4 regions of the Mycobacterium paraterrae genome follow, and region 3 is predicted to be linked to each of the others. Evidence: riboswitches for the same ligand, from Rfam matches in the RefSeq annotation. Region 3 holds a riboswitch; each other region holds the start of a gene.
The links. A riboswitch is a leader RNA that binds a small molecule or an ion and turns the genes downstream of it on or off. The one in region 3 is predicted to bind cobalamin.
Positions count from the first base shown of each region.

Region 1: linked by a shared signal. The riboswitch ahead of MKK62_RS15980 (ABC transporter substrate-binding protein) and the one ahead of metE (5-methyltetrahydropteroyltriglutamate--homocysteine S-methyltransferase) in region 3 are both predicted to bind cobalamin.
Region 2: linked by a shared signal. The riboswitch ahead of cobN (cobaltochelatase subunit CobN) and the one ahead of metE (5-methyltetrahydropteroyltriglutamate--homocysteine S-methyltransferase) in region 3 are both predicted to bind cobalamin.
Region 4: linked by a shared signal. The riboswitch ahead of MKK62_RS15935 (PPE family protein) and the one ahead of metE (5-methyltetrahydropteroyltriglutamate--homocysteine S-methyltransferase) in region 3 are both predicted to bind cobalamin.

Region 1 is NZ_CP092488.2:3,310,687-3,318,079, reverse strand. It holds gene MKK62_RS16005 (TIGR03089 family protein) at 1-591, shown strand, start outside; gene MKK62_RS16000 (DUF1490 family protein) at 915-1,199, shown strand; gene ctpC (manganese-exporting P-type ATPase CtpC) at 1,264-3,360, shown strand; gene MKK62_RS15990 (heavy metal-binding domain-containing protein) at 3,401-4,189, shown strand; gene MKK62_RS15985 (DUF5073 family protein) at 4,206-4,580, shown strand; cobalamin riboswitch at 4,581-4,762, shown strand; gene MKK62_RS15980 (ABC transporter substrate-binding protein) at 4,794-5,975, shown strand; gene MKK62_RS15975 (FecCD family ABC transporter permease) at 5,972-7,036, shown strand; gene MKK62_RS15970 (ATP-binding cassette domain-containing protein) at 7,033-7,393, shown strand, end outside.
Region 2 is NZ_CP092488.2:5,389,447-5,396,839, forward strand. It holds gene cysW (sulfate ABC transporter permease subunit CysW) at 1-583, opposite strand, end outside; gene cysT (sulfate ABC transporter permease subunit CysT) at 633-1,481, opposite strand; gene MKK62_RS25880 (sulfate ABC transporter substrate-binding protein) at 1,478-2,449, opposite strand; gene MKK62_RS26555 (Ms4533A family Cys-rich leader peptide) at 2,587-2,679, opposite strand; gene MKK62_RS25885 (hypothetical protein) at 2,822-3,016, opposite strand; cobalamin riboswitch at 3,046-3,168, shown strand; gene cobN (cobaltochelatase subunit CobN) at 3,198-6,773, shown strand; gene cobF (precorrin-6A synthase (deacetylating)) at 6,766-7,393, shown strand, end outside.
Region 3 is NZ_CP092488.2:523,891-531,283, forward strand. It holds gene MKK62_RS02300 (NAD(P)/FAD-dependent oxidoreductase) at 1-526, shown strand, start outside; gene MKK62_RS02305 (crotonase/enoyl-CoA hydratase family protein) at 593-1,381, opposite strand; gene MKK62_RS02310 (thiolase family protein) at 1,378-2,523, opposite strand; gene MKK62_RS02315 (SDR family oxidoreductase) at 2,677-3,330, shown strand; cobalamin riboswitch at 3,406-3,617, shown strand; gene metE (5-methyltetrahydropteroyltriglutamate--homocysteine S-methyltransferase) at 3,745-6,018, shown strand; gene MKK62_RS02325 (DUF3556 domain-containing protein) at 6,040-7,393, opposite strand, start outside.
Region 4 is NZ_CP092488.2:3,300,678-3,308,070, forward strand. It holds gene MKK62_RS15925 (ATP-binding protein) at 1-2,584, shown strand, start outside; gene MKK62_RS15930 (DUF2127 domain-containing protein) at 2,585-3,364, opposite strand; gene MKK62_RS15935 (PPE family protein) at 3,401-5,104, opposite strand; cobalamin riboswitch at 5,183-5,386, opposite strand; gene MKK62_RS15940 (hypothetical protein) at 5,446-5,844, shown strand; gene MKK62_RS15945 (GNAT family N-acetyltransferase) at 5,861-6,355, shown strand; gene MKK62_RS15950 (class I SAM-dependent methyltransferase) at 6,352-7,251, opposite strand; gene MKK62_RS15955 (hypothetical protein) at 7,393-7,393, shown strand, end outside.

The sequences.
Region 1 (7,393 bases), 2.7 Mb from region 3:
ACGCTGGCCAACTGGGCGGCCAAGACCGGCAACCTGCTGCGCGACGAGCTCGGTGCGGGCCCCGGTAGCCGCATTGCGGTGCTGCTGCCCGCACACTGGCAGACCGCGGCGGTGCTTTTCGGGGTCTGGTGGATCGGCGCCGAAGTCGTGCTCGACGGGGATGCCGACGTCGCACTCTGCACGGCCGACCGTCTGGACGAGGCAGACGCCACCGGGGCCGGCGAGGTAGCGGCGCTCTCACTCGACGCCTTCGGCCGTCCGGTGCCTGACCTGCCGATCGGCGTCACCGACTACGCGACCGCGGTGCGGGTGCACGGTGACCGGATCGTCGGTGAGCCGAATCCCGGCCCGGCGTTCGACGGCCGATCCGTCGGAGAGTTACTGGATGCGTGCCACCGAGCCGCAGAAACGCTGACGTTGACGTCGACCGACCGGGTGTTGTCCAGCGCGGCATGGGACAGGGCCGACGCCGTGATCGACGGCCTGCTCAGCGTGCTGTCGGTGGGCGGGTCGCTGGTCTACGTCGCCAATCCCGACCCCGCCACGCTCGCCCGCAAGTCGGAGACGGAAAAGGTCACGCGCACGATCTAGCCACTCCAGCCCCACCAGCATCACGACGGGTGGCGTGCACCTTTTGCCCGCCTTCGAGCGAATTTGCCGATGTGCGGCTCCAATTCGCTCAGAGGCGGGCACATCGGTACCCCCGTCGAGCGTGGTACGCCTGGGATAGCTGAGGCTCCTGCGAATGCCCGGCCGAGCGGGCGCTCGGCTCCAGGGGCCCGCCGGCCGGGCGCTCGAGCAATCGAAAGCCCGCGACGACACATGTTGATATCGCTATATGTCGATGCTACCGTCGTCTGAGGTCGTCGAAACGAATAAACTCGTGCCCACGAGACAACAGGAGGACGTTCGCAATGGTGCTGTCAGGCCTACTCGGAAAAGCTGCTGGGACGGTGGTCACCGGGCTGGTCGGCGTCAGCGCCTACGAGCTCGTGCGCAAGGGTTTGAGCAAGGCCCCCATCCACGAGGCCGCGGTGTCGGCGACCGAGTGGAGCCTGCGCGGCACCCGGCGAGCCGAGGAAGCCGCGGAGTCGGCCCGGCTGAAGCTGGCCGACGTGGTGGCCGAGGCCCGCGAGCGCATTGGCGAGGAGGCGCAGCCGCCCGCCATCGGCGACCACGATCACGACCACGACCACTGATCGGCGCGCTGTGCTCGCCGAGGTGACGACCGATCTCCAGGTCGTGTCCGACGCCGCGGGGCGCATGCGGGTGAAGGCGCCCTGGGTGCGCGCGAATTCGCGGCGCGCGGTCGCGGTAGAGGAAGCGGTCGACCGTCAGCAGGGCGTGCGCGCTGTGCACGCCTACCCGCACACCGGCTCGGTCGTCGTCTGGTATTCGCCGAAGCGGACGGACCGCGAGAAAGTTTTGAAGGCCATCGCCGAGGCCGAACACGTTGCCGCCGAACTGATTCCCGCTCGCACTCCGCGATCGGCGGACATTCGCAACACAGAAGTCCTGCGCATGGTGATCGGCGGCGCCGCGCTGGCGCTGCTCGGTGTGCGCCGCTACGCGTTCCAGCGTCCCCCGCTGCTGGGCCCGTCCGGTCAGCTGGTCGCCACCGGCGCAACGATTTTCATGGGCTACCCGTTCCTGCGCGGCGCGTTGCGCGGGCTGCGATCCGGCCGCGCCGGCACCGACGCATTGGTGACCACCGCGACGGTGGCCAGCCTGGTGTTGCGAGAGAACGTCGTCGCGCTCACCGTGCTGTGGCTGCTGAACATCGGTGAATACCTTCAGGATCTGACGCTGCGTCGCACCCGGCGGGCAATCTCGGATCTGCTGCGTGGCACCGCCGACATGGCCTGGATTCAGCTGGACGACGGTAACGAGGTCCAGGTGCCGGTCGATACCGTTCAGGTCGGCGACGACGTGGTGGTCCACGACCACGTGGCGATACCGGTCGACGGCGAGGTGGTCGACGGCGAGGCAGTGGTCGACCAGTCCGCGATCACCGGCGAGACCTTGCCGGTGAGCATCGTCGCCGGCAAGGTCGTACACGCCGGATCAGTCGTGTTGCGCGGCCGCCTGGTGATCCGTGCCCGCGCGGTCGGCAACCAGACCACGATCGGTCGGATCATCTCCCGGGTAGAAGAGGCCCAGCTCGACCGGGCACCGATCCAGACGGTCGGCGAGAACTTCTCCCGGCGCTTCGTGCCGATATCGTTCATCGTCTCCGCGGTCACGCTCGTGTTGACCGGAGATGTCCGGCGCGCGATGACGATGCTGCTGATCGCCTGCCCCTGCGCGGTCGGCCTGTCTACGCCCACTGCGATCAGCGCAGCGATCGGCAACGGCGCACGCCGCGGCATCCTGGTCAAGGGCGGGTCCCACCTCGAGCAGGCCGGTCGGGTCGACGCGATTGTCTTCGACAAGACCGGAACCCTCACCGTCGGCCGGCCCGTCGTCACGAACATCATTGCGCTGCATGATGATTGGCAGCCTGAACAGGTGCTCGCCTACGCAGCGAGCTCGGAACTGCACTCCCGGCACCCGCTGGCCGAGGCGGTGATCCGCTCGACCGAGGAACGCCGGATCACCATCCCGCCGCATGAGGAATGCGAGGTGCTGGTCGGTCTGGGCATGCGGACCTGGGCGGACGGCCGGACCCTGTTGCTGGGCAGCCCGTCGCTGCTGCGCGCCGAGCACGTCACGGTCTCACAAGAGGCGTCGGACTGGGTGGACAAGCTGCGCCAGCAGGCCGAGACTCCGCTGCTCCTTGCCGTCGACGACACCCTGGTGGGCCTGATCAGCCTGCGGGACGAGGTCCGCACTGAAGCGCCCGATGTGTTGAAGAAGCTGCGCGCCAACGGGATTCGTCGCATCGTCATGCTCACCGGCGATCATCCCGAGATCGCGAAAGTCGTTGCCGCCGAGCTCGGTATCGACGAGTGGCGCGCCGAGGTGATGCCCGAGGACAAGCTCGAGGTAGTCCGCCACCTTCAAGACGAGGGGTACGTCGTCGGTGTGGTCGGCGACGGCATCAATGACGCGCCCGCGCTGGCGGCCGCCGACATCGGTATTGCGATGGGCCTCGCCGGCACTGACGTCGCGGTGGAGACCGCGGATGTGGCGCTGGCCAACGACGACCTACGGCGACTGCTGGACGTGGGCGACCTGGGAACGCGCGCGGTCGAGGTGATCCGGCAGAACTACGGCATGGCGATCGCCGTCAACGCCGCAGGGCTGCTGATCGGCGCCGGGGGCGCGCTCTCGCCGGTGCTTGCCGCGATCCTGCACAACGCGTCCTCGGTGGCGGTCGTCGCAAACAGTTCACGTCTGATTCGGTACCGCCTGGACTGAATGCCGCTGGAGAAACACGCTGGCCTCGTACGATGTGCGGATGTCATCGACCCCGCTCGACCCAGTTGCCAGCGAACGGCTCTCACACGCCGACCGCGTGTTCACCTCGGATCTGTCCATCAACGAATTCGCGCTGCTGCACGGCGCCGGCTTCGAACCCCTCGACCTCGTCATGGGCGTCTCGGTCTACCACGTCGGTTACCAATTCACCGGTATCCGGCAACAATCCGAGCTGCCGGTGCTCACGGAGGCGACGTATCGGGCCCGGTGGAACGCGATGGCCCGCATGCAGGCCGAAGCCGACGCGCTGGGCGCCGACGGTGTCGTCGGCGTTCGCCTGGAATGGCGCCAACACGGCGCCGAGGCGGAGCACCTGGAGTTCATCGCGGTCGGCACCGCGGTGCGCTACACGCCCAAACCGGGGGCCTTCAAGCGGGCCAACGGGCAGGCGTTTTCCAGCCACCTGACCGGACAAGACCTGACCACCCTGCTGCGCTCGGGTTGGGCACCGGTCGCCTTCGTCATGGGTAACTGCGTCTTTCACATTGCCGCGCAGGGCTTTATGCAGACTCTTCGGCAGATGGGCCGCAATACCGAGATGCCACAGTGGACGCAGGGCAACTACGAAGCCCGCGAGTTGGCCATGTCGCGGATGCAGGGTGAAGCCGAACGCGACGGCGCCAGCGGCGTCGTCGGAGTCCACTTCAACATCCAGAACTACGCCTGGGGCTTTCACACCGTGGAGTTCTACGCCGCGGGAACCGCGGTCCGCCGCAGCGGTACCGCCGAGACGATCGCGCCGCAATTCGTGCTGGCCATGAACGACTGATGGCCTTCAGTACCTGATGGCACAGTTCGACGCCGAGCGAGTAAGCCGCACAATATCCGACGCGCTTTCGGGCCCCGGCGGAATCGGATTGGTGATCAACGTCTTTGCGGGCCTGCCGGGAGTGGTGCACACCGCCGAGCGTCGCGGGATGTTCAGGTCGCACCCCGCGCGGCTGCAGATCGGCGACTGGCGGTACGAGGTGACCCCCGACGCCCGGCTGATGGCGGCCCACGTGGTGGGCGGCGTCGTGATCGGCGAGGAGGTGTTGCTGGCCGACGCGGTGGGGCCGCACCTGGCTCGCGCCCTCGGTCAACTGGTCGCCCGGCACGGCTCCGCGGTCGTCCCCAACATCGACGCGGCGGTCGACGCGCTGAGCGCCGGCACCGGCTGACACCCGAGGATGCGACAATGTCGCACGTAAGGCGATGACGACGTAGGAAGCCGGTGCGAATCCGGCGCGGTCCCGCCACTGTCATCGGGGAGCGACCCTCACCAGCCACGGCCCACCCGGCCGGAAGGCGAGGCAAGCAGCGATCCGAGAGCCAGGAGACTCACGTCATCGCGTCCTGCGAGCCGGGGCGGTCGACCCCGAAAGCGAGAGTCGATGTCACGCCGATTCTGTGCGGCGCTGATCCTGAGCAGCTGGCTACCGGTGGCCTGCGCCGCGCCGCCGCCGCTAGGCGGGCACCCAGACCGCGGCTGCATCACCGACGTGCGGCCCGGCGCGGACCACTTCCCGGACAAATCCACGGTTCTCGACGCCACCAATTTCACCCTCACCTATCACCAGCACTATCAGGTGCTGACCGTCAAGCAGCCGTATCCACACGGCGATCCGGAGAGCTACGTGCTGGTGCGCTGCGGCGCACCGCCCGCGCACCTTCCCGCCGATCTGGCCGGTGCGCAACGGATCACGGTCCCGGTCACCAGCCTCTATTCGGCCTCGATCACCCAACTGGGCATGGTCGCCGAACTGAGTCGCGTTGACACGGTCACCGGGGTGGCCGATACCGCCGACGTCGTCGATTCCGCACTGCGGCAGCGCATCAGCGACGGCAAGACGGTCGGCTACGCCTCGGGTAACCAGGTCAACGTCGAGGCTGTGCTCGCCGCTCACCCCGATGTCGTGGTCACCGCGGGCACCGACGACTCGAGCTATCGCAAGTTGCGCGACGGTGGCATCAGCGTGGTCGCCGACGCCGAATGGCTGGAGTCCACGCCGCTGGGCCGCGCCGAGTGGATCAAGGTGTTGGCGGCCCTGACCGGGACCGAGAAAAAGGCCGCCGAGGTGTACGCCCGAGTGCGCGAGGACTACCACGCGCTCGTCCGGCGATCGGCCGGCGCCCGACCGGTCGCCGTGCTGCCCGGAACGATGTACCAGGGCACCTGGTTGATGCCCTCCGGCGGCGCCTACGCCGGTCGCCTCCTTCGCGACGCGGGCGCCAGCTATCCGTGGTCCGACGAAACGAGCAGTGGGACATTGGAATTGAACTTCGAGTCGGTCTACGCCCGCGCCGGCCAGTCGCCGCTCTGGCTGGTCGACAGCAACTGGAAGACCGTCGAGAACGCAGTGGCCGAGGACCACCGGTACGCCGATCTTGCCGCCGTGCGCAACGGCCAGGTCTGGTCGGCGACCAAGGCGGTCGCCCCGGAGGGCGGCAATGACTATTGGGAGCGCGGCGCGGCCCGGCCCGACCTGATCCTGGGCGACCTAGTGGCGATCCTGCATCCGGAGCTGGCACCCGGCCACGAGTTCAGCTTCTATCGTCGGGTCGCCGCCGCATGACCGCGACCTCGGCGGCTTCAATCATGGTGCGGCTCAACCGAACCACGGTGGTGTTGACGGCGTCGGCCGCCGCCGTGCTGGTGCTCGCCGTGCTGGGTCTGGCGCTGGGCCCGGTTCGCGTGCCGCTGCTCGACACCGTCCGGGCCCTGGTGGGAGCGCAGGCCTCGGATCCACGCTGGCAGGTGATCGTGCACGAAACGCGGGCGCCCCGGGTCCTGACCGCGATCGCAGCGGGCGCCGGCGTCGGCGTCGCGGGCCTGCAGATGCAGACGCTGTTCCGCAACACCCTCGCCGACCCTTACGTCCTCGGTGTGAGCTCGGGCGCCGGCTTGGGCGTCGCGGTCGTCGTGATGGCCACCGGGTCGGGCTTCACGGCGGGACTGGCCGGCTGCGGACGCGCCGGCGTGGCGATCGCCGCCGCGGCCGGCGCAGCAGCCGTGCTCGCAATCGTGCTGAGCCTTGCCCGCTGGGTGCGATCCGCGGCGACGTTGCTGCTGATCGGGGTGATGCTCGGCGCGGCGAGCACCGCGCTGGTGAGCGTGTTGCTGGTGTACGCCGACCCGCAACGGGTGCAGCAGTACCTGCTGTGGGGTCTGGGTAGCTTCGCCGGCACCACATGGCAGGACCTGCGGCTGCTGCTGCCAGCGGTCGCGGTGGGACTGGCCACGGCGGCGCTGACGGTGCGCGGGCTCAACGCGTTGCTGCTGGGCGAGAGTTACGCCCGCACGATGGGCATCGACGTGCGACGCGCACGCGTGATCACGGTCCTGTCGGCGTCGTTGGTGGCCGGTGCCACCACCGCGTTTTGCGGGCCGATCGCGTTTCTCGGGCTCGCGGTCCCCCACCTGGCCCGGCTGGCGCTGGGCTCGTCCGACCATCGCGCCGTGCTGCCCGCGACGATGCTGATGGGAGCGGCCACGGCGCTGGTGTGCAGCATCGCCAGCCAGTTCCCGGGCACCGAGGCGGTATTGCCGATCAATTCCATGACGGCTTTGATCGGGGCGCCGATCGTGGTGCTGGTGCTGGTGCGTAACCGCCACGGCGTGGGGATGCAACGGTGAGCCTGCAACTCCAGGACCTCACGATCGGCTATCGCAAGCGGCGAACGACCAGCACGGTCGCCGCCGGGTTGTCGGCGGTGGCCCCTCGTGGTCAGCTCACCGTGTTGTTGGGCCCCAACGGCTGCGGCAAGTCGACACTGATCCGTACCATCTGCGGACTGCAGCCCGCGCTGAGCGGTCGGGTGCTGCTGGACGGCACGGATTTGGCCGGCGTCGCCGCCGAGCGGCTGGCCCGCCGCGTGGCGGTGGTCCTCACCGATCCGGTCGATCCCGGCCTGCTGTCGGCGCGTGACCTCGCGGCATTGGGCCGTATCCCCTACCTCGGCCTCACCGGCCGGTTGCGCCGCGAAGACCACC
Region 2 (7,393 bases), 660 kb from region 3:
CGTAGGTCAGGCCCCAGCGGATCGAGGGCAGGGTGATCCGCCAGAACGTCTGCCACCAGTTCGAACCCAGCGTCGCGGCGGCCTGCTCCTGGTCGTTGCCGATCTCGAGCAGCACCGGCTCGACCTCGCGCACCACGAACGGCAGCGTCGCGAAGACACTGGCCAGCACGATGCCGGGTAGGCCGAAGATGATCTTGAAGCCGAAGTCTTTCTCGACGAAGCCGAGCAGGCCCGCAGATCCCCACAGCACGATCAGGGCAACGCCGACCACGACCGGCGACACCGCGAACGGCAGGTCGATGATCGCCTGCAGGACGCCCTTACCGCGGAACCGGTTGCGGGCCAACATCAGTGCGGTCGGAATGCCGAAGACGACGTTGAGCGGCACCACGATCGCGACGACCAGCACCGACAGGTTCAGCGCGGAGATGGCCGCCGGGGTGCTGACCCAGGCGAAGAACTGGCCGAGCCCGGGCCGGAATGTCCGCCACAGGATCAGTCCGACCGGGATGACGAGCAGCACGGTCACGTAGGCCAGCGCCAGGAAGCGCAGCAGGTATTTAACGGGAGGCGACAAGGTCATTTTGCGCCACTCCTCCTCATCGCTCCGCTTTGCATCGTCGTCGGCGCGGTCACGACAGCTCCTCGCGCTTGGCGGCGCGCGATCCCAAACTGCGCAGCACGAGCAGCACGACGAAGGAGATCAGCAGCAGCACAATCGATATCGCCGCGGCCCCGGTGCGGTCATCGTTCTCGATGAGCGTGCGGATCCACTGCGACGACACTTCGGTCTTGCCCGGAACCGCGCCGCCGATCAGCACCACCGAACCGAATTCGCCGATGGCTCTGGCGAACGTCAGCCCGGCGCCGGTCAGCAGGACCGGGGTCAGCGAAGGCAGCACGACGGTGGTGAAAATCGTCGCGTTGTTGGCGCCCAGCGACGCGGCCGCCTCCTCGGTCTCATGGTCGATCTCGAGAAGCACCGGCTGCACCGCGCGCACGACGAAGGGCAGCGTGACGAAGGCGAGCGCCACGCCCACGCCCCACGCCGTGTGCTGAAGATGCAGGCCGACCGGGCTGTGATTTCCGTACAGCGCTAGCAGCACCAGGCTGGCCACGATCGTCGGCAGGGCGAACGGCAGGTCGATGAGAACGTCGACCAGTCGCTTGCCCGGAAAGTCGTCGCGCACCAGCACCCAGGCGATCAGCAGTCCGAACACCATGTTCAGCACGGTGACACCGGCGGAGATGGTCAGGGTCACGCGGAAAGATTCGAGTGCCGCATTCGAGGTAACCGCGAGCCAGAACGCCTGCCAGCCGCCACCGATCGACTGCCACAGGATCGCGGCAAGCGGCAGCAGCACGATGACGGAGAGCCATACGACGGAGACGCCGACCCGTAGCGACGTTCCGTTGTTGATTAGCTTGTTGCGGCCATGGGGTTTCGCGCTGGCAACCTCGCGCGCAATCGCGGTCGTCATCCGGTGGCCTGCGTGTAGATCTTGGTGATGCTGCCCGACTTCTTGTCGAACAGCTGCGGGTCTACCGTCGGCCAGCCGCCCAGATCGGCGAGCGTCCACAATTTCTGCGGCACTGGGAACTGGTCGCGTACCTGCGCGGCGATCGCGGGATCCACGGGGCGGAATCCGGCAGCTGCCCACACCTTTTGGGCCTCGGCGGTGTACTGGAAGTTCTTGAAGGCGACGGCGGCGTTCACGTGCGGACTGGTAGTCACCACCGCCACCGGATTCTCGATCTTGATGGTCTGCGGCGGATTGAGGTGGATGATCGGCTTCCCTTGTCGCTCGGTGGCGATGGCCTCGTTCTCGTAACTGATCAGCACATCACCGCTGCCCTGGACGAACACGTCGGTGGCCTCGCGTCCGGAGCCCGGGCGCAGCTTGACGTGCTGGCTGACCAGCTTGTGGACGAAGTCGAGGCCGGCTTTCGGGTCGTGGCCGCCGTTGCTCTTGACCACGTAGGGCGCCAGCAGGTTCCACTTCGCCGAGCCGGAACTCAGCGGGCTGGGCGTCACCACCTCGATACCGGGACGCAGCAGGTCGTCCCAGTCTTTGATGTTCTTGGGATTGCCGGGGCGCACCACCAGGGTCACGACCGACCCGAAGGGGATGCCTTTGGTGGCGTCTTTGTCCCAGTCCTTCGAGACCTTGCCCGCCTTGACCAGCCGGGTGATGTCGGGCTCGACGGAGAAGTTGACGATGTCGGCGGGTTTGCCGTCGACGACACCGCGGGACTGATCACCCGATGCGCCGTAGGAGGCGATCACCTGGATCCCTTTGCCCTCGGGTGAGGCGTTGAACGCCGGGATGACCTTGCTCCAACCAGGCTCGGGTACCGAATATGCGACCAGGGTGATGCTGGTCTTGGCGCCGGAAGATCCGCCTCCGCCCACGACATCGCTGGCACCTCCGTGGCACGCGGCGATCATCCCCGCGGCGACGGTCAACGCAACAGCGTGTCGCCACGACGGGGAGGGTTTGTTGTCGTCGAACAATGGTCGACCTTTCGGCAGTTGAGCTTGACGTCTGACAGATCCCGATACGAAGAAACGAAGGGGGCAGAAGGTCAGCGACAACAATGCACGTCAGCGACGGCGCAATCGCCCACGGCAATGAGCGCCAAGACGTGGCACTCGGTACTGCCGGACGCTGCGTGCATGGGCGAAGCCTAACAGAATGCTGTGCGCGCGCAGCCAAACCCGCTGCAGGTCAGCGGGTCAGCAGCCAAGCAACGATCACCAAGACCACCAGCGCAACCAGGATCAAGGTGACCCGCGACCGCGGCATTCCGGTGTTTGCGCTCATCCGGCTTCTTCGTCGCTGCGCCGGAGGCGGTTCATCAGGGTGATTCCGCGACCCAGCGCGCTGTCCAGCGCGGCGGCAATGGCGAAGGCCAACACCAGCACCACCGGCATCACCACGATCGTCTGGAAGACGAACCCCAGGCCGGACAGCCACAGCTCGACGCCGTCCCACCAGTTGAGGATCGCGTTCATCCGGCTCAGCCTATCGGCTGGATTAAGCTGGTGCGCGCATGTCTCGTGGTGACAGGAATCCGGTGCAAGCCCGGGGCGGTTCCGCCACTGTGATGGCCGCGGCGCCGAGCCGACGGTCAGAGCCAGACACTGGCCACGAGGCACTCCAATCGACGGGGCGAGAACCCCGAGGAGGAACCTTTTGAGCCACCGCATCGCCCTGCTGTCCACATCCGACACCGACCTGCTGTCGGCGCGTGCGTCGCTGGCGCCCTACAACCTGGGCAACCCGGCGCGTCAGCCGATCGAAGATGTTCTCGCCGACGCCGAGGTGGTGATCCTGCGGGTACTGGGCTCGTCGGCGGAGGTGGCCGAGGAACTCACCGCGCTGCGGGCCACCGGTCTTCCGCTGGTGGTGCTCGGCGGCGAGCGTACGCCCAGCGCGGAGTTGATGGAATGCTCGACCGTTCCGATCGGGCTTGCCGCGCAGGCACATTCGTATCTTGCCGAGGGCGGTCCGGCCAATCTCGCTCAGCTGCATGCGTTTTTGTGTGACACCGTGTTGCTCACCGGTGAGGGGTTCGACGAGCCGGTGGTGATCCCCGAGTGGGGCTACGCCGCCCGGTCCGCCGATGTGACGGCCGAGACGCGGGTCGGCGTGCTGTACTACCGGGCCCACGAGGTCAGCGGGAACTCCGGCTTCGCTCACGCGCTGGCCGACGCGGTCGACGCCACCGGCAACGCAGTCGGTGTGCCGATCTTCGCATCGTCGCTGCGCAGCGCGCCCGACGAATTGTTCGACGCGCTCGGCACTTTGGATGCACTCGTGGTCAGCATGCTGGCAGCCGGCGGGTCCAAGTCGGCCGCCGCCGGCGCCGGTGAAGACGACTCGTCGTGGGACATCGAACGGATTGCCGCATTGGACATCCCGGTGCTGCAGGGTCTTTGCCTGACCTCGTCGCGCGAGGAGTGGCAGGCATCAGACGATGGTGTCACTCCTTTGGATTCGGCGACGCAGATCGCGATCCCCGAGTTCGACGGGCGGATCATCACCGCGCCATATTCGTTCAAGGAGGTCGACAACGACGGGCTGCCGCACTATGTCGCCGATCCGGAACGTTGCGCGCGGGTCGCCGCGATTGCGGTGAACCACGCGATGCTGCGCCGCATCCCCAACCAGGACAAGAAGATTGCGTTGGTGCTGTCGGCCTATCCGACCAAGCATTCGCGGGTCGGCAATGCGGTAGGCCTCGACACCCCGGCGTCCGCGGTGCGGCTGCTGCACCGCCTCGCCCGGGACGGCTACGACGTCGGCGACGGGTTCGGCGTGCTCGGCATCGACGACGAGACGCAGGCCGGTGATCAGCTGATGCATACGCTGATCGACGCGGGCGGCCAAGACGAACAGTGGCTCACCACAACCCAGGTCGACGGCGCGCAGGTGAAAGTGACTCCGGCGCAGTACACCGAGTGGACCGCGGGCCTGCCCAAAGAACTCCGCGATGCGATCACCGAGGCGTGGGGCCCGGCACCCGGACGGCTGTTCGTCAACGACGACGGCGACGTGGTGATCGCTGCGCTGCGGTCCGGCAACGTGGTGCTGATGATCCAGCCGCCGCGCGGATTCGGCGAGAACCCCGTGGCGATTTACCACGACCCCGACATGGCGGTCAGCCACCACTACCTGGCCGCGTACCGCTGGCTCGAGCACGGCTTCGGGGCCCACGCGGTGGTCCACCTCGGCAAGCACGGCTCGATGGAATGGCTGCCCGGCAAGAACGCCGCGCTGTCGGCGGCGTGCGCCACCGACGCGGTGCTGGGGAACCTGCCGCTGATCTATCCGTTCCTGGTCAACGACCCCGGTGAAGGCGCCCAAGCCAAGCGCCGCGCCCACGCCACGATCATCGACCACCTCATTCCGCCGATGGCGCGCGCCGAAAGCTACGGCGACATCGCCCGACTCGAGCAGCTGCTGGACGAATACGGCAACATCGCGGCGATGGACCCGGCCAAGCTGCCGGCGATCCGCGGCGAGATCTGGAATCTGATGCGTGCCGCCGAGATGCACCGCGATCTCGGGCTCGACGACCGTCCCGACGACGAGGAGTTCGACGACTTCCTGCTCCACGTCGACGGGTGGCTGTGCGAGATCAAGGACGCCCAGATTCGCGACGGTCTGCATGTCCTCGGTGAAGCGCCGACCGGCGAGGCGCGAGTCAATCTGGTGCTTGCCATCCTTCGGGCCGCGCAGGTGTGGGGCGGTAAGGACCACGCCGTGCCGGGACTGCGCACCGCGCTCGGCCTCAAAGACGGCGCCGAGATTTCGGCCGTCGACGAGATCGAGAGCCGTGCCCGCGCGTTGGTCGAAGCGATGGAGTCCGCCGGCTGGGACGTCGACGGTGTCGATGCCCTGCACGACGAGCCGGACGTACAAGCGTCATTGCGGTTCGCCGCCACCGAGGTGGTGCCGCGGCTGTCAGGTACCGCGGGTGAGCTCGACGCGGTAATGCGCGCCCTGGCAGGCGGTTTCGTGCGGCCGGGGCCGTCGGGCTCGCCGCTGCGTGGCCTGGTGAACGTCTTGCCGACGGGCCGCAACTTCTACACCGTGGACCCGCGGGCGGTCCCGTCGCGGCTGGCCTGGGAGACGGGCCAGGCGATGGCCGAATCGCTGCTGCAGCGCTACCTCGACGACACCGGCAGCTACCCCGAATCAGTAGGCCTGTCGGTGTGGGGCACCAGCGCGATGCGCACCTCCGGTGACGACATCGCCGAAGTGCTTGCCCTGCTGGGTGTTCGGCCGGACTGGGACGAGGCGTCGCGACGGGTCAGCCGACTGGAGATCGTCCCGCTCGACGAGCTCGGCCGCCCGCGCATCGACGTGACGATCCGCATCTCCGGTTTCTTCCGTGACGCTTTCCCCCACGTCGTGACGATGCTCGACGACGCGGTCCGGATGGTGGCGCTGCTCGACGAGCCGGATCAGGACAACTACGTGGCGGCCCACGCGCGAGCCGACCTCGCTCAACATGGTGACGAACGGCGCGCCACAACAAGGGTTTTCGGGTCTAAGCCGGGGTCGTACGGCGCGGGAATCCTGCAGCTGGTCGAAGCCGGCACGTGGCGCGACGACAAAGATCTGGCCGAGGTGTACACGGCTTGGGGCGGCTTCGCCTACGGTCGCGGACTGGACGGCGCCGCGGCCCCGGACGACATGCGCACGAACTACGCCCGAATCAAGGTGGCCGCCAAGAACATCGACACCCGCGAACACGACATCGTGGACAGCGACGACTACTTCCAGTACCACGGCGGCATGATTGCCACGATCCGCGCGTTGACCGGATCCGATCCCAAGGCGTACGTGGGTGATTCGACGACGCCGGACGCGGTGCGTACTCGCACGTTGTCCGAGGAGACCGCTCGGGTGTTTCGTGCCCGGGTGGTCAACCCGCGGTGGATCTCGGCGATGCGCAGGCACGGCTACAAGGGTGCGTTCGAACTCGCCGCGACCGTCGACTACCTGTTCGGCTTCGACGCAACCGCGGGCGTCGTGCACGATTGGATGTACGAAAAGCTGGCCGAGTCCTACGTTCTGGACCCGCAGACCCGCGAATTCCTCGACCAGTCCAACCCGTGGGCGTTGCAGGGCATGGTCGAGCGTCTGCAGGAGGCCGCCGACCGCGGCCTGTGGGCCGACCCGTCCCCGGAAACTCTCGCCGCGTTGCGTCAGGCCTATCTGGAGGTCGAAGGCGACATCGAGGACCGTGCCGGTGCCTGACACCGTCCGGGTGCGCATCCTGGGAGTCGGCATGGGGCCCCAGCACGTCACGCCCGAAGTGGCCGAAGCGCTGCGCTCGGTCGACTATGTGGTCGCCGCCTTCAAAGGTCCCGACGACGAACTCCTGGCCCTGCGTTGGGAAATCATCGAGGCGTACACCGACGGCTCGGTCGACGTCGTGGCGGTGCAGGATCCGCAGCGGGACCGTTCGATCGGGCTGACTGATCAGGGGTATCAGCGGGCAGTGGGCGATTGGCATGACGCCCGCGCCGAGGCCTACGCCGACGTGCTACGCCGGCGCGGTGGCACCGCGGCATTTCTGGTTTTCGGCGACCCGTCGTTGTACGACTCGACGATCCGTGTCGTCGAGAAAATCCAGAAGCTGGGTGTGTTAGTCGAATTCGACGTGCTGCCGGGGATCAGCGCGCCGCAGGTGCTGGCCGCGCGGCACCGCATCGTGTTGCACGAGGTGGGCCGCCCGGTGCACGTCACCACCGGCCGCCTGCTGCAGGAGGCGGTCGCCGCCGGGCAGGACAACATCGTCGCGATGCTGAACCCGCCGCCAGAGCGGCTGGATCTGACCGGTCTGGACGACTGGTCGGTGTGGTGGGCGGCGAATC
Region 3 (7,393 bases):
CGGCGTGCGCTGGCATTTCTCCCTGCCGGCGTGGTCGGATTTCGTCGAAGTGTACTGGTCACCGCTGGGCGAGGCCTACGTGACACCGGTCGAGCCCGACCTGGTCGGCGTCGCGATTCTGTCGAGCGGGCAACCTGACCTCGACTGGTTCCCACGACTCGCGAAGCGGCTGCGTGGCGCTCCGAGGACCCGGGCCCGCGGCTGTGGCCCACTGCGGCAAGTGGTTTCGCGAAGGGTGGCCGGACGCGTGCTCCTGGTCGGCGACGCCGCGGGATATGAGGACGCGCTGACCGGCGAGGGCGTCAGCCTGGCCGTCAAGCAGGCCCGCGCGGTGGTCGCCGCGATCGTCGACGGCAATCCGTCGTCTTACGAAGCGACTTGGCGGCGGATCACGCGCGATTACCGACTGCTCACCCGCGCTCTCGTGTTGACCACAGCGTCACGCGTCGGGCGTCGCGCGGTCGTTCCGGCGACTTCGAAGCTGCCCGCTGTATTCGACCTCGCGGTGAATACGTTGGCGCGCTGAGCTTTCGTATCTATCGACGGCGACCCGCGGCGCCCGGCTACGCCGCTCTTGCGATCGCCTTGGCGGCTAGCGCGCCTTCCACACCGGCGGACGCTTCTGCGCGAACGCCAGCGGCCCCTCCTTGGCGTCCTCGGTGCGCAGCAGCGCACCGAATTCCCGTGCGGTGCGGGCCCATCCGGGCTCCTCGTCGGGAATGACGCCGTCGTCGGCACCACACGCGATCCGCTTGCTGGCCTGCACCGACAGCGGCGCATTGACGGTGATCCGCTTCGCCAGCGCCAGTGCGGCGTCCAGCACGGTGCCGTTGGGCACGACCTGGTTGATCAGACCCCAGCTCTCCGCTTCGGTCGCGGTGATCGGCTCACCGGTCAACAGCATCTCCATGCCCACCTTGCGCGGCAGCTGCTGCGCGATGCGGAAGACGCCGCCGGCGCCGGCCAGCAATCCCACCTTGACCTCGGGCAGACCGAACTGTGCGCGCTCCTCGGCCACCACCAGGTCGCTGGCCAGGGCCAGCTCGGTTCCCCCGCCCAGCGCCGTGCCGTTCACCGCGGCGATCGTCGGCTTGTCGATGAAGTGGTGGACGTAGCCGGCGAAGCCCCACTCCCCGTGATCGGGATGGTACAGATTCTCGCGGCGCGCGATCGCCTTGAGATCGGCTCCCGCGCAGAAAGACTTGTCACCGGCACCGGTGATCACCACCGCCCGCACCTCGGGGTCGTGCTGCGCCTGCTCGAGCGCATCACCGACCCCGACGCTGACCGCCCCATTGACGCAGTTACGAGCCTCCGGCCGGTTGATCGTGATGACGAGGACGTCGTCGCGGCGTTCGGTGAGGACCGCCGGTTCCGTCACAACAGTTCCACGATGGTGGCGTTTGCCTGACCGCCACCCTCACACATGGTCTGCAGGCCGTAGCGAATTCCCTTGTCCCGCATGTGGTACAGCATTGTGGTCATGATCCGGGCGCCGGATCCACCGAGCGGATGCCCCAGCGCGATCGCGCCGCCGTTGGGGTTGAGCTTCTTCTCGTCAGCGCCGATGTCCTGCAGCCAGGCCAGCGGAACCGGCGCGAACGCCTCGTTGACCTCGAACACGCCGATGTCGTCGAGCGACAGGCCGGACTTCTTCAACGCCTTCTGGGTGGCAGGGATGGGGGCGGTCAGCATGATCACCGGGTCGGCACCGGCCAGCACGGCGGTGTGCACCTTGGCAATCGGGTTGAGCCCCAACTCTTTTGCCTTCTCCGCCGTCATGATCAGCAGCGCGGCGGAGCCGTCGGAGATCTGGCTGGAGTTGCCGGCGTGGATGACACCATCTTCCTTGAACGCTGGCTTCAGCTGAGCCATCTTCTCGATCGGCGTGCCGCGACGGATGCCCTCGTCCTTGAGGATTACGTTTCCGTCTTGGTCCTTGATGCCGACGATCTGGTCGTCGAAGGCGCCGGAATCCTGGGCGGCAGCGGCCTTGTCGTGCGATCCGAGCGAGTACTGGTCGACGGTGGTCCGGTCGAAGCCCCACTGCTCGGCGATCATCTCGGCACCGATGCCTTGGTTGGGCGTCCGGTCGTAGCGGGCCTTGAAGTTCGGGGAGAACGGGTTGCCGCCGTTGGCCAGCGAAGCGCCCATCGGCGTCCGCGACATCGATTCGACACCGCCAGCGACCACTACGTCGTAATGGCCGGCAACCACGCCGGCCGCGGCGAAGTGGATCGACTGCTGACTCGAGCCGCACTGCCGGTCGACGGTTACGCCCGGCACGGTCTCAGGCCAGCCGGCGGCCAGCAGCGCCGTGCGGCCGATGTCCATCGACTGCTCGCCGGCCTGCATGACGCAGCCCCAGATCACGTCGTCGACGAGGCCGGGGTCGATACCGGCCTTCTCGACCAGACCATTGAGCACCTGCGCGGACAGGTCGGCGGCGTGGACGCCGGACAAACCGCCGTTGCGCTTGCCGATCGGTGAACGAACTGCCTCGACGATGACTGCTTCAGTCATGGCTCCATCTCCTTTGACGCTCGAGCTAATGTGCCCGACTCCTCCTCAGACCTAGCGGTCTGCATCGTCGTCGCGCGTACTTTTGTCGATTGTTGACCAACCGCTTAGTTGGGTCGCCGCCGGGGTGCCCTACCGGTGAGTAGCGTCGAAGGCATGTTGCGCATCGTCATCGTCGGCGGCCACGGCAAGGTCGCGCTGCATCTAGCCCGCATGCTCAAAAACCGCGGCGATGAAGTGACGTCGATCATCCGAAATCCCGACCACGCCGGCGACGTCTCCGCCGCCGGTGCGCGCCCCGTCGTCGCGGACATCGAGCACCTGGACACCGCCGCATTGGCAGACCTGATGTCAGGCCACGACGCTGTGGTGTTCTCGGCAGGCGCCGGCGGCGGTGACCCAGCCCGCACTTACGCGGTCGACCGCGACGCCGCGATCCGGGTAATCGATGCGGCCGAGCAAGCCGGCGTCAAACGATTCGTGATGGTCTCCTACTTCGGCGCGGGGCCCGATCATGGCGTCGCCGAGGACAATTCATTTTTCCCGTACGCAGAAGCCAAGGCCGCCGCGGACGCTCACCTCCGCAGCACCGAACTGGATTGGACCGTGCTCGGCCCGGGCCGGCTCACGCTGGAGCCGTCAACCGGCCGGATCGAACTCGGCGAGGGTACCGGTGAAGTGTCACGGGAGGACGTGGCTCTGGTCGCGGCCGCCGTGCTCCACGACCCCGCCACGGTCCGGAAAACCATCGAATTCAACAACGGTGATGTGCCGATCACCGAAGCGCTGGCTCGCTGCGGCGATCGCTAGCGCGGCAGTAGCTGCGCGCGGCGGGTCGACGCCGTTGACCTGTAATCTCGATGTCGCAGTCGGTCTGCCGATTTCGTCGTCCGCGACGAAGGCGGCATCGAACGAAGCATGTTAGATGTGCTTTTTAAGAGGGAACCCGGTGCGAGTCCGGGACTGTCCCGCAGCGGTATGCAGGAACGAACGTCGTCTTCGAGCACTGGTCACCCGACCGGGAAGCGACGGCCAGTAGGAGCACCACCCGGTGCGCGCCTGTGAGTCCGAAGACCTGCCGGCTGTGCCGGGCGCGCCGCGCCTGGCGGCTCACCGCCTCGTGGAATGGGCGTCTGGCCGTATCGGTTGCAGCCGCTGTGCGCTGCGCCGGATCGGTTTGCGTCCGTTGGCGGTGACCACCCCGTCGAGTGAAGGACGAAAACCGTGACCGTTACCCCTTTTACCGCCACCGTCACCGGCTCACCACGCATCGGCCCCAAGCGCGAACTCAAGCGCGCCACCGAGAGCTATTGGAAGGGCAAGACCAGCCGATCGGAGCTCGAGAAGGTCGCCGCGACGATCCGCAGCGACACGTGGAGCCAACTGGTTGCCGCCGGCTTGGACTCGGTGCCGATCAACACGTTCTCCTACTACGACCAGATGCTCGACACCGCGGTGCTGCTCGGCGCGCTGCCCAAGCGCGTTCAGGTCGTGTCCGACGACCTCGACCGCTACTTCGCCGCCGCCCGCGGCAATGGTGACGTCGTGCCGCTGGAGATGACCAAGTGGTTCGACACCAATTACCACTACATCGTCCCTGAGATCGGGCCGGACACCGAGTTCACGCTGCATCCCGAGAAGGTGCTGTCGGAACTGAAAGAGGCTCGCGATCTCGGCATTCCGGCTCGTCCGGTGGTGATCGGGCCGGTCACCTTCCTGATGCTGAGCAAGGCCGTCGACGGCGCCGGCGCGCCGATCGAGCGCCTCGACGACGTCGTCCCCCTGTACGCCGATCTGCTTAGTCAGCTCGCCGACCAGGGCGTGCAGTGGGTCCAATTCGACGAGCCGGTGCTGGTCACCGACATCTCCGAGGACGCCTCCGCGCTCGCCGAGCGGGTGTACAACGCGCTCGGTGCGCTGGAGAACCGGCCCGCGATCCACGTCGCCACCTACTTCGGTGACCCAGGTGAAAGCCTGGGGGCGCTCGCCCGGACGCCGGTCGAGGCGATTGGGGTCGACTTGGTCTACGGCCCCGACACCGCGGTGGCGTCCGTGACCGAACTGGCGGACAAGACGCTGGTCGCCGGCATCGTCGACGGACGCAACATCTGGCGGACCGACCTGCAGGCAGCGCTGAGCAAGCTGGCCAGCCTACTGGGTTCGGTTGGGTCACTGGCTGTTTCGACGTCATGCTCGACGCTGCACGTGCCGTACTCGCTGGAACCAGAGACCGACCTCGACGACGCGCTGCGCAGCTGGCTGGCGTTCGGCGCCGAGAAGGTGCACGAGGTGGCCACCCTGGCCAAGGCGCTCAAGGACGGTCGCGACGCGGTGGCCGACGAGATCGCGCAGTCCAACGCCGCCGTTGCGTCCCGCGCGAAGGACCCGCGGCTGAACAACGCCGAGGTTCGTGCCCGGCTCGACTCGATCGCGAAATCCGGCGGCACCGAACGTGGCCCGGCCGACCAACGTCGTGCGGCGCAGATCGAGCGGCTGCACCTGCCGCCGCTGCCTACGACCACCATCGGGTCATTCCCGCAGACGACCGAGATCCGCAAGGCCCGCGCCGCACTGGTCGCCGGCGAGATCGACGACGCCGAGTACACCAAGCGGATGCGCGCCGAAATCGCAGAGGTGGTCAAGCTGCAAGAGGACCTCGGCCTGGACGTCCTGGTGCACGGCGAGCCGGAGCGCAACGACATGGTGCAGTATTTCGCCGAGCAGTTGGACGGCTTCTTCGCCACCAAGCTCGGCTGGGTGCAGTCCTACGGCACCCGCTGCGTGCGTCCGCCGGTGCTATACGGCGACGTGGTTCGGCAGCACCCGATGACGGTGGAGTGGGCGAAGTACGCGCAGTCGCTGACGGACAAACCGGTGAAAGGCATGCTCACCGGGCCGGTGACGATCCTGGCCTGGTCGTTCGTCCGCGACGACCAGCCGCTGGCCGACACCGCCAACCAGGTGGCGCTGGCGATTCGCGACGAGACCGTTGATCTCCAGGAGGCCGGCATCGCGGTCATCCAGGTCGACGAGCCCGCGCTGCGAGAGTTGTTGCCGCTGCGCAATTCCGAGAAGCAGGCTTACCTGGACTGGGCCGTCGGTGCGTTCCGGTTGGCCACGTCTGGTGTCGCGGATTCGACGCAGATCCACACGCACCTGTGCTACTCGGAATTCGGCGACGTGATCGGCGCGATCGCCGACCTGGACGCCGACGTCACCTCACTCGAGGCGGCCCGCTCTCGCATGGAGGTGCTCGACGATTTGAACTCGATAGGCTTCTCCAACAGCGTCGGTCCGGGCGTCTACGACATCCATTCACCGCGGGTGCCGAGCACCGACGAGATCAGCACGTCGCTGCAAAGGGCGCTGAAAGCCGTTCCAGCCGAACGACTGTGGGTCAACCCGGACTGCGGCCTGAAGACTCGCAATCCGGAAGAGGTTATCGCGTCGCTGACCAACCTCGTCGAGGCAACCAAGAAGGTCCGCGCCGACGCGTAACCGGGCGCGTGCGGTCGGGCGCTACACCGACGTAGCGCTCGACTGCACGTGCACCGGCACGTCATCGGCCCAGGGCTGCCGGGTGACCATGTCGGCCACACACACGTGGCCGCGCTCGAATTCACCGGTGGCGGCGTCGACCAGCCGATACTGCTGGGTCTGTCGATGGATCGGCTGGGCGTCCAACATCACTACCCTGACCTCGCCGGGCTCGAAGTGGCAGCGCCTCTGCAGCGCCACCACCAACTGCTCGTTGCTGAAGTGCCCGTCCCCGAAATTCCAGCCGATGGCCGTACTGGTGACGCGCTCGCCGTCGGTCAGCACGTAGTCGTCCTCGTTGTGGCCGGCCATTGCGCGATGGGCCAACGTGAACAGCGCCCGGCCGTGAGTGTTGAACGCGCGGAACGCATATCCCATGTACATCGGGATCTGCGCGGCTTCCTTACTGCCGTAGAACTTCTCCAATTGCGCGGCCGGCATGCTGGCGATCGCGACGATGCCCTGCGAGATCTTCGCCTCGGCGGAGGGCTTGATGCACCACAGCGTGGTGTCCCAGTTGCCGGCGTAGTAGCGCATGCCGGGCAGGAACGACACCTTGCGCGGGAACAGGTTTCCGGTGACCACGGTGCCGGCGACGACCGCGAACAACAGCAGTGGCAGCGGGGTGGTCAGGTCGCTCAGTCCCGCCGACGCGTGCCCGACGAACAGTGCGAGCACGCTGAACATCATGAACACGTTCCATTCCAGCGGCACACCCATCGGGATCGAGGACAGGATGCCGAAGTGAAAGCACAACATCACGAACGCCGCCACCACAGTCGGCCAGCCGCCGTGGCTGAAGAACAGCACCAACGGCACCAGTCCCTCGATGGCGGTGCTGAAGTGGGCCAGCCAGCGCGACCGCCAGCCGGGTCGCAGGTCGTCCGGAAAGTGTTCGAAGAATGAGCGTTTGAGGAATTTCGTTCGAAACAGCGGGTTGTTGCTCATCATGGTCGAGATGACGAACGGGAAGTGCTTGTTGAGCTTCGACGTCGCGGCGCCCAGCCAGATCACCAGGCAGACGAGTTTGGCGCCCAGGATCAAGTCCACCCCGTAGCCGGCGAACAGGAATGCCACGGTGAAGGAGGCGTACACCTCTCCGCGGGCTGCCAGGAAGATCACCTTGTCACGAAGACCCAGCATGGCAAGCACGCCCAGCACCGCCCAGATCTGCCAGGCGGGCAGCACCCCAACCGTGGTGCCGAGAGCAGGCATCGGTCCGGTGCCGTCCGAGAAGACCGCGACGGTAAGTAGCGTCAGCAATGCGGCGTAGAGCAGCGCGTCGAATGGGGTGCGACTATCACCCTTCGTCAGCGGGACTCGGTCCGGCCACGGT
Region 4 (7,393 bases), 2.7 Mb from region 3:
GTCGCAGCTGAATGCGCTGGCGCGCCGCGTGGTTCGCGGCGGTGCGGGGGAAGTGGTGCTGCTGCGCGGCGAGGCCGGCGTCGGCAAGACCACACTGCTTGCCCGATTCGCCGATCAGCTCGAGCCGCCCGCCCGGGTTTTGCGCGGCTGGTGTGACCCGTTGGGTGCGCCGCGGCCGCTCGGGCCGCTGACCGACGCCCTGTCCGGACTGGACGCCGCCGCCGGAGCGGCGTTGAGCGAGGCCGTCGATTCGGGCGACACCGCCAAGATCTATCGACAGTTGTTGGCCGCGTTGGGTGACGGCGGCCGATGGGTCTGGGTGATCGAGGACGCGCATTGGGGCGACGGCGCCACGCTCGACCTGGTGCGGTTCCTGGCCAGGCGCGTCAGTGCGCTGCGGCTGCTGCTGGTGATCTCGTTCCGGGACGACGAGCTGTCGCCGACCCATCCGCTGGCGGTGACGTTGGGTGACGTGGCCAACTGCGCGCAGGTGAGCCGAATCGAGTTGAGCGCGTTGAGCTTCCCGTCGGTGGCGACGCTGGCAGCCGGAAGCGGCGTGAACGCTGCTGAGTTGTACGAGGTCAGCGGCGGCAACCCGTTCTTCGTCACCGAGGTCTTGGCTGCGGGACCGGCGGCGCTGAGCCGAAACGCATTGCCGCGCAGCGTGTCCGAGGCCGTCTGTGGCCGATTGGCGCGGCTGTCGGCCAAAGCGCGGGACGTGGCCCACGCCGCGGCGGTGTGCGGGCAACGCGCCGAAGTCGCACTGCTGGAAAAGATGTGCCCCGAAGCTCGCGTCGCGCTGCACGAATGCCTGGGCGCCGGCGTGCTGATCGCCGACGGAGGCGTGGTCGGCTTCCGGCACGAACTGGCCCGCCGGGCCACCCGGGCGCAGATCGCCGACTTCGATCGAATCGAGCTGCACCGGCGTGCCCTGACGGTACTGGCTGAGCCGCCTATCGATCCGAACAAGTTGGCTGCGTTGGCGTTTCACGCCGAGGAGGCCGGCGAAAGCGACGCGGCAGTGCGCTACGGCATCGCCGCCGCACAACGCGCCGCATCGCTGGGCGCCAACCGGGAGGCCGCGAGCCTGTATGCACTCGCACTGCGTCACGCCGTCGACGCCAGCGACGAGGAACGGGTCGTCTGGCTGGAGCGGCACGCCTTCGCGTGCTACCTCAGCGGTGGCGCCGAACCTGCGGTCGCATCGTTGCGTGAGGCGATCGCGTTGCGCCGCAAGCTGGCCGACCATCTCGCCGAGGGCGACGATCTTCGCTGGCTGTCGCGTCTGCTGCAGCCGCTGGGCCGTGCCACCGAGGCCATCGACACGGCGCACGCATCGCTGCGGCTGCTCGAGGCGCTCGGCCCGTCGCCGCAACTGGCCTGGTCGCTGATCAACATGGCGCACATCAGTGCCCTCGCCCTGGATCCGGCGTGCGCGGACTACGCCGCGCGCGCCCATGCGCTGGGGCGCGAATTGTGTGATCCCGGAGTCGAAATCCGGGCTCGCGGCTACATAGCGCTGACCACCGTATTCAGCACCGGCATCGGCTGGGAAGACCTGGAGGCCGTCTGGCGGGAAGCACTGTCGACACCGGGCCTCGAGGAACACGCCGCGGTTTTCTCCGTGCTGATCTACTGGTACGCCGTGCTGCGCTGCGAATTGGACCGCGCCGAAGGCTATCTGGCCGACGGTATGCGGTTCTGCGACGACCGCGACCTCGGCATGTTCAGCTCTTTGCTGGCCGCCGCGGCCACGTTGGCCACGCTGCACCGCGGCGACTGGCAGCGGGCCGCCGCTGACGCCGAGCAGATCCTGACCCGCCCCGAACTCAGTGCGCAGCACCGGGTCTTGCCACTGGTCGCGCTCACTCTGCTGAAGGCCCGCCGCGGCCAACCCCTGAGTCTCGCGCCGGTCGACGATAACGCGCAGCCCACCGACCTGGTCCACCTGGGCGTGGTGTGGGCGGCGCGCGCCGAGGTCGCCTGGCTCGCCGGCGACGACGAGCGGGCCGTTGCCGAAGCTCGCGCCGGACTGGCCGCGTCTGGTGCCCACGCCGATCCGTGGTTGCTGGGCAGCTTGCGTCGCTGGATTCACGTGGCGGGCGGCTCAATCGACGACGGCCATAACGGTGCTTCCACTCCGTTCGATCTCGAGATCAGTGGGCACTGGGAGAAAGCCGCCGAAGACTGGACGAGTCGCGGTTGTGTCTACGACGCGGCGCTGGCTCGACTTGGTGGCGACGTGTCGGCGGTGACGTCGGCGCTCGACACCTTCCGCCGGCTGGGCGCCAAGGCCGCCGCCCGTCGCGCACAGCAGCGGCTGGCCGTGTTGCGCGACCGGGCCCCCCGGACGCGCCAGGCGGACAAGGCGTCTGACCCACACGCCCTGACCGGGCGGCAACGTCAGGTCTTCGACCTGCTCGCCGCGGGACTGAGCAACCCCGAGATCGCGGCCGAATTGCACATCAGCCCGAAAACGGTCGGCCACCACGTCGAGGCAATCCTGGCCAAGCTTGGCGTACAGAACCGCACCCACGCCGTCGCGTACGCGCTGCAGCAGCAGACCGGCGGGCCGTCGAGATAGTTACGCCGTTGCGCTCGCCGCGGTTTCGCTCAGGCTCGCGGTTTCGACGCTGAGTAGGCTTTCGGCTTCGTGCTCTTCGCGGTAGGCCTTACCGCCGCCGTTCAGCCCGAACAGCCGCTTGCTCCACAGCAACCAGATCACTGCGACGATGTTGATCACCAGCGCGAAAAGCCTTAACGCCGTGACCTTCTCGGTCAACTCGTAGATCTCCAGCGGCAGGAATACGCTGGTCGCGATCACCGCGAAGTACTCGCCCCACCGTTGCATCAGCCACAGCCCGACCGCTTCGACGATCTCGATCAACGCGTACCCGGCCAGGGCGATCGCGATCCACTGCAGCGTCGACGAGGACAGGGCGAAGGCGTGGGTGATCTCGCGAACGAGCTTGGAATTCTCTGGATTCCAGCCCACCTGGTCGGCCAGCGGCTTCAGCAGGGGCATGTCGCGATCCAGCACGTGCTGCCACTTGACTCGCGATCCACTGAACTTCACCACGCCCGCGGCCACTAACAGGAAGATCACGGCGCGAAAGGCGCGTTCGATCGCGAGCGCGCGCATCAGGGTGCGGTCCCGCAGGAATCGTCCGCGCGGTATCTCCGGCGCGGTGTTCGCCGGGCCGGAGCGACGCGGCGGGCCGACCACGAAGGTCTCACAGCGCAGACAGCGCCAAGCCTCGCCGACGGGGGTGTCGACCGTCAGACGCTCACGCAGCTTCGGCTCATCGGGAGCAAAAGTCGCGTGCCCACGCAACCCGCACGAGCGCAGCGCAAAATCCACCATGTCTGCACGCTACAGCGGCGTCGCGTGTCGTCGGCGTCAGTCGAGCTGCGGATTCCACGTGTTCGGCAGCATCGGCACAGTCGACTCGCCGCCGAAGTGGTCCCGGCTCAGCGTGGCCAGCCCGCCGGGTTCGGCCGCGTCCTCGCGGGCGGCGCTGCCGGCGAACCCCAGGGGCCCGGCGCCGCTGTCCGATGCGGTCACGGCTGGCTCTGGCTCCAGGTCCATGTACTCGTAGCCGCGGCCGATCATCGTGGCCTTCGCCCGCCGGCGACGCTGGGCCGGCTGCAGATCCTCGGAAGCTGCTGCAGCTGAGGGGTTTTCGTCGATCTGGATGGCTGCCGTGCTGGCCCTCTTGCTGGCGCCCCTGGCCTGCTGCGCGGCCAAACCGAGATCGCCGACCATGTACATGTATGCCGGCATGGTCACGCCGGGCGGTCCCGCCGGCGTGGGCGGCGGAGGTGGCGCCGGGGCCGCGGCCGGGGCGTGGACCAACGGCGCGGGGGCCGGCGCCGGTGCCATCGGTGCGGGTGCGGGTGGCGGGGGCGGGGTCGGGGCCATCGCAAAGGCCGGGGCCAGCATGGGTGCGGTTGTCGGGGCCAGGCCGGCCAGCCCGGCCAGACCGGCCAGGCCGGCCAGGCCGACGGGCGCCGCCGCCAGCGGAACCAGTGATGCCGTCGCGGCGGGCAGCAGAGCCGGTAGCAGCGGGAGCAGCGTCGATTGCAGGATGTAGTGCAGCAGTTGGATGGTGTTGCCGATCGTCGAGCCGACGATCTCCACCATGGCGGCCGGAATCACCAGGATCAGCGCCTGCGGGTTGAACGCGGCGGTGTAGGCGATCGCCAGTAGGTCGTCGGCGATGACGATGCCGGTGAAGGCGACATAGGATCCCGGGTCGAGCGGCACCGACAGCACGTAGGCGATGGTGGCCGGATTGAGGTAGCTCAACGGATCACCGGTGTAGGCCAGCCACGAGCCGGGCACCCCGATTGGCGGGAGCCACGACGGGTCCAGGCCCTGCAGCCACGTCCCGATCGGGTCGTTGACGCCGGTATAGCCGATCTCGTTGAAGAAGTCCAACAGCTGTTGGTAGAGCGGGAATTGGCTGGGATCCGGATACGGGGGCTGGGGGAACAGCCCCTCTAGGAAGCTCTGCAACTGCTCGAACCACGCTGGCGGCGTCGACGGGTCGGTGGCCGCGGCCGCTTTGACGATCGTCGGCGCCGGTTCGGACTGTGGCGCCGCGGCGACCGCGGCCCCCGCGACGCCCTCGTAGGTGCTCATCACCGTGGCGGCCTGGACCCACATCCGCGCGTAGTCGGCCTCGTTGGCGGCGATCGGAATCGTGTTGATACCAAAGAAATTCGTCGCCGTCAGCACAGCGTGGGTGGCGTGGTTGGCGGCCAGCTCACCGAGGGTGGGCATGGCGGCCAGCGCGGCGGTGTACGCGGCGGCGGCGGTCTGTTGCTCGACGGCCATCGCGGCGCTGTTCGCGCCCGCCTTGGCCAGCCACGCCAGGTAGGGGGCATGCGCGGCCGCGTAGGCCGCCGCGCTCGGACCGTCCCACGCGGCGCCCTGCACCGCGCCGATTACGGCCGTCAAGTCATCGGCGGCCTCGGCGTACTCCGCGCTCAGTTCGGTCCACGCCTGCGCGGCCGCCAGCAAGGATGCTGGCCCCGGGCCGCTGCTCAGCAGCGCCGAGTGGACCTCCGGAGGTGCGGCCATCCAGACCGGGGCGGTCACGCACGGATGTCGGGAATTGCGGAGAACAACGCGCTCAGCGTCATAGGAGACTCTCGCTCTCGGGGTCGACCGCCCCGGCTCGCAGGACGCGATGACGCGAGTCTCCTGGCTCTCGGATCGCTGCTTGCCTCGCCTTCCGACCGCGAGGGCCGTGGCTGGTGAGGGTCGCTCCCCGATGACAGTGGCGGGACCGCGCCGGATTTACACCGGCTTCCTCTTTCGTCATCGCCTAACGGAGATGATCTTGCCATACCACGCGGCACGCCACCTCGAAACGTCGGCGAATCATTCGTTCCTGCGCCCGGTATCGAGAACCGGCGCCGAACTGTACGGTGACGACGATGACGGATGAATCGCGCGCAGTAGTCCGCAATCAGCTGCTAGTCGACGCCCTCGGCGGGCCGATCGATTTGAACGCGGTGGATTGGCGTGTGCGACACCATCATCCGTCGGCTTCGCCGGCCGAGCTGCAGAACGAGACGCTGGACGCCATCCGGGAATGGGTGAGCGACGGCCTGTTCCGGCTGGGTGAGCGCCGTGGTAAGACGCACCGTTTCTCGGCCTGGCGTCATTCGCTGGACCATTCGCTGCGCACGATTTCCCACGCGTACGTCAAACACTATGGGGATCCGGAGAAGTGGATGTACTCGGTGTGGCTGGCGCTCACGGCGGAGGGTGAATCGCTGGCCAGGTCGCTCGAGCAGAAAGACATCGACGGCTACCGGTCGACGACCCCGTGATGCGGCGTTGAGCGCCGTGCAGGTGCGGCCCGCCACCGCCGGCGACCTGGCGCGGGTTCGCGAGATCCTCAACCACTACATCGAGCATTCCGTCTTCAATTTCCGCACCGAACCGCAGGGCATCGACGAGGTCCGCGCCTTATGGGCCAAGCGGCACGAGCGATATCCATGGCTGGTCGCCGTCATCGACGACGACGTCGTAGGCACGGCCTACGCGGGGCCCTGGAACGAGCGCGCCGCCTACCAGTGGACCGTCGAATCCACCATCTACGTCGACCCGTCGACGCGTCGCCGCGGCGTCGGTGACACGCTGTACACCGAACTACTCGATGCGTTGCGGCGCAGCGGATTTCACAGTGCTATCGCGGTGATCGCGCTGCCCAACGAGCCGAGCGTGCGGCTGCACGAGCGGCATGGGTTCGCTCCCGTCGGCCATCTTCGTGAGGCCGGTTATAAACACGGCTCGTGGCACGACGTCGGCTTCTGGCAGTGCAGGCTGGCCGAGGGCTAACCGAGTTCGGCTGTGCAGTAGTAGTTTTCGGTCTGGCCGTCGTTGCGCTGTGGCACTGTCAGCCCGGCGTCGGCCAGCAATTCAGCGGACCGACGCCTGGTCGCCTGCCAGCCGCGCTCCTGCAGGTACGGTGCGACGTCGTGGCGCTCGCCGCCGTACCAGAGGTCGTCGATGCGGGCGTCGAGGCCGTGCTCGTACCACTTCTGCGACGAGGTCCGCATCACCTCCAGCGACTCCGGCGTACTCAAGAAGATCTCGACCACCAGTCGGCTCCCCGGCGCGCTGAGCTCAGTGATGTTGTCCAGCAACCGATCCTGTGCCTCCGGCGGCAGGAAGGCGAGCAGGCCTTCGGCGACCCAGGCGGTGGGCCGGTTGCTGTCGAAACCCGCCTGACGCAGGGCTGCCGGCCAGTCGTCGCGCAGATCGACCGGTACCGCGCGCAGGTCGACGGTCGGCTCGGCGCCCGCAGCCGCGAGCGTCGCCGTCTTGAAGTCCGTCACCTGTTGCTGGTCGATTTCGAACACCACGGCGTCGGCGGGCCAGGACAACCGGTAGCCGCGGGCATCGAGACCGGAGGCCAGCACGACGACCTGACGGATGCCGGACGCGGTCGCGTCGTTCAGGAACTGGTCGATCAAACGGGTTCGGACCGTGAGCAGGTCGGTCATCGGTTGCATGCCCCACGGGTGGCCGGGGATGTCGACCTCGTCGGCGCTGATCTCTCCGGTCGCCCAGCGGGTGAAGAAGTCGACGCCGACCGCCCGCACCAGCGGCTCGGCGAACGGGTCGTCGATCAGCCCCACTTTGGTGGCCCGCCCTCGCCCGGCGGCCACCATGGTGGCCGTAGCCCCCACGCTCGTTGCCAGATCCCAGGTGTCGTTCTCGGTGCGCGCCATGCCAGCCAGGGTGCCACCCATGGCTGGGAAATACCTTGTGACGGTGGGCGCGAGCGCGAATCGTGCGCGTTGACATCACTTAATGCATCGGCCAGTTGGCATTCACTTTTCGCAGGCTGCGGCGGCCTAAGGTACCGCCTTA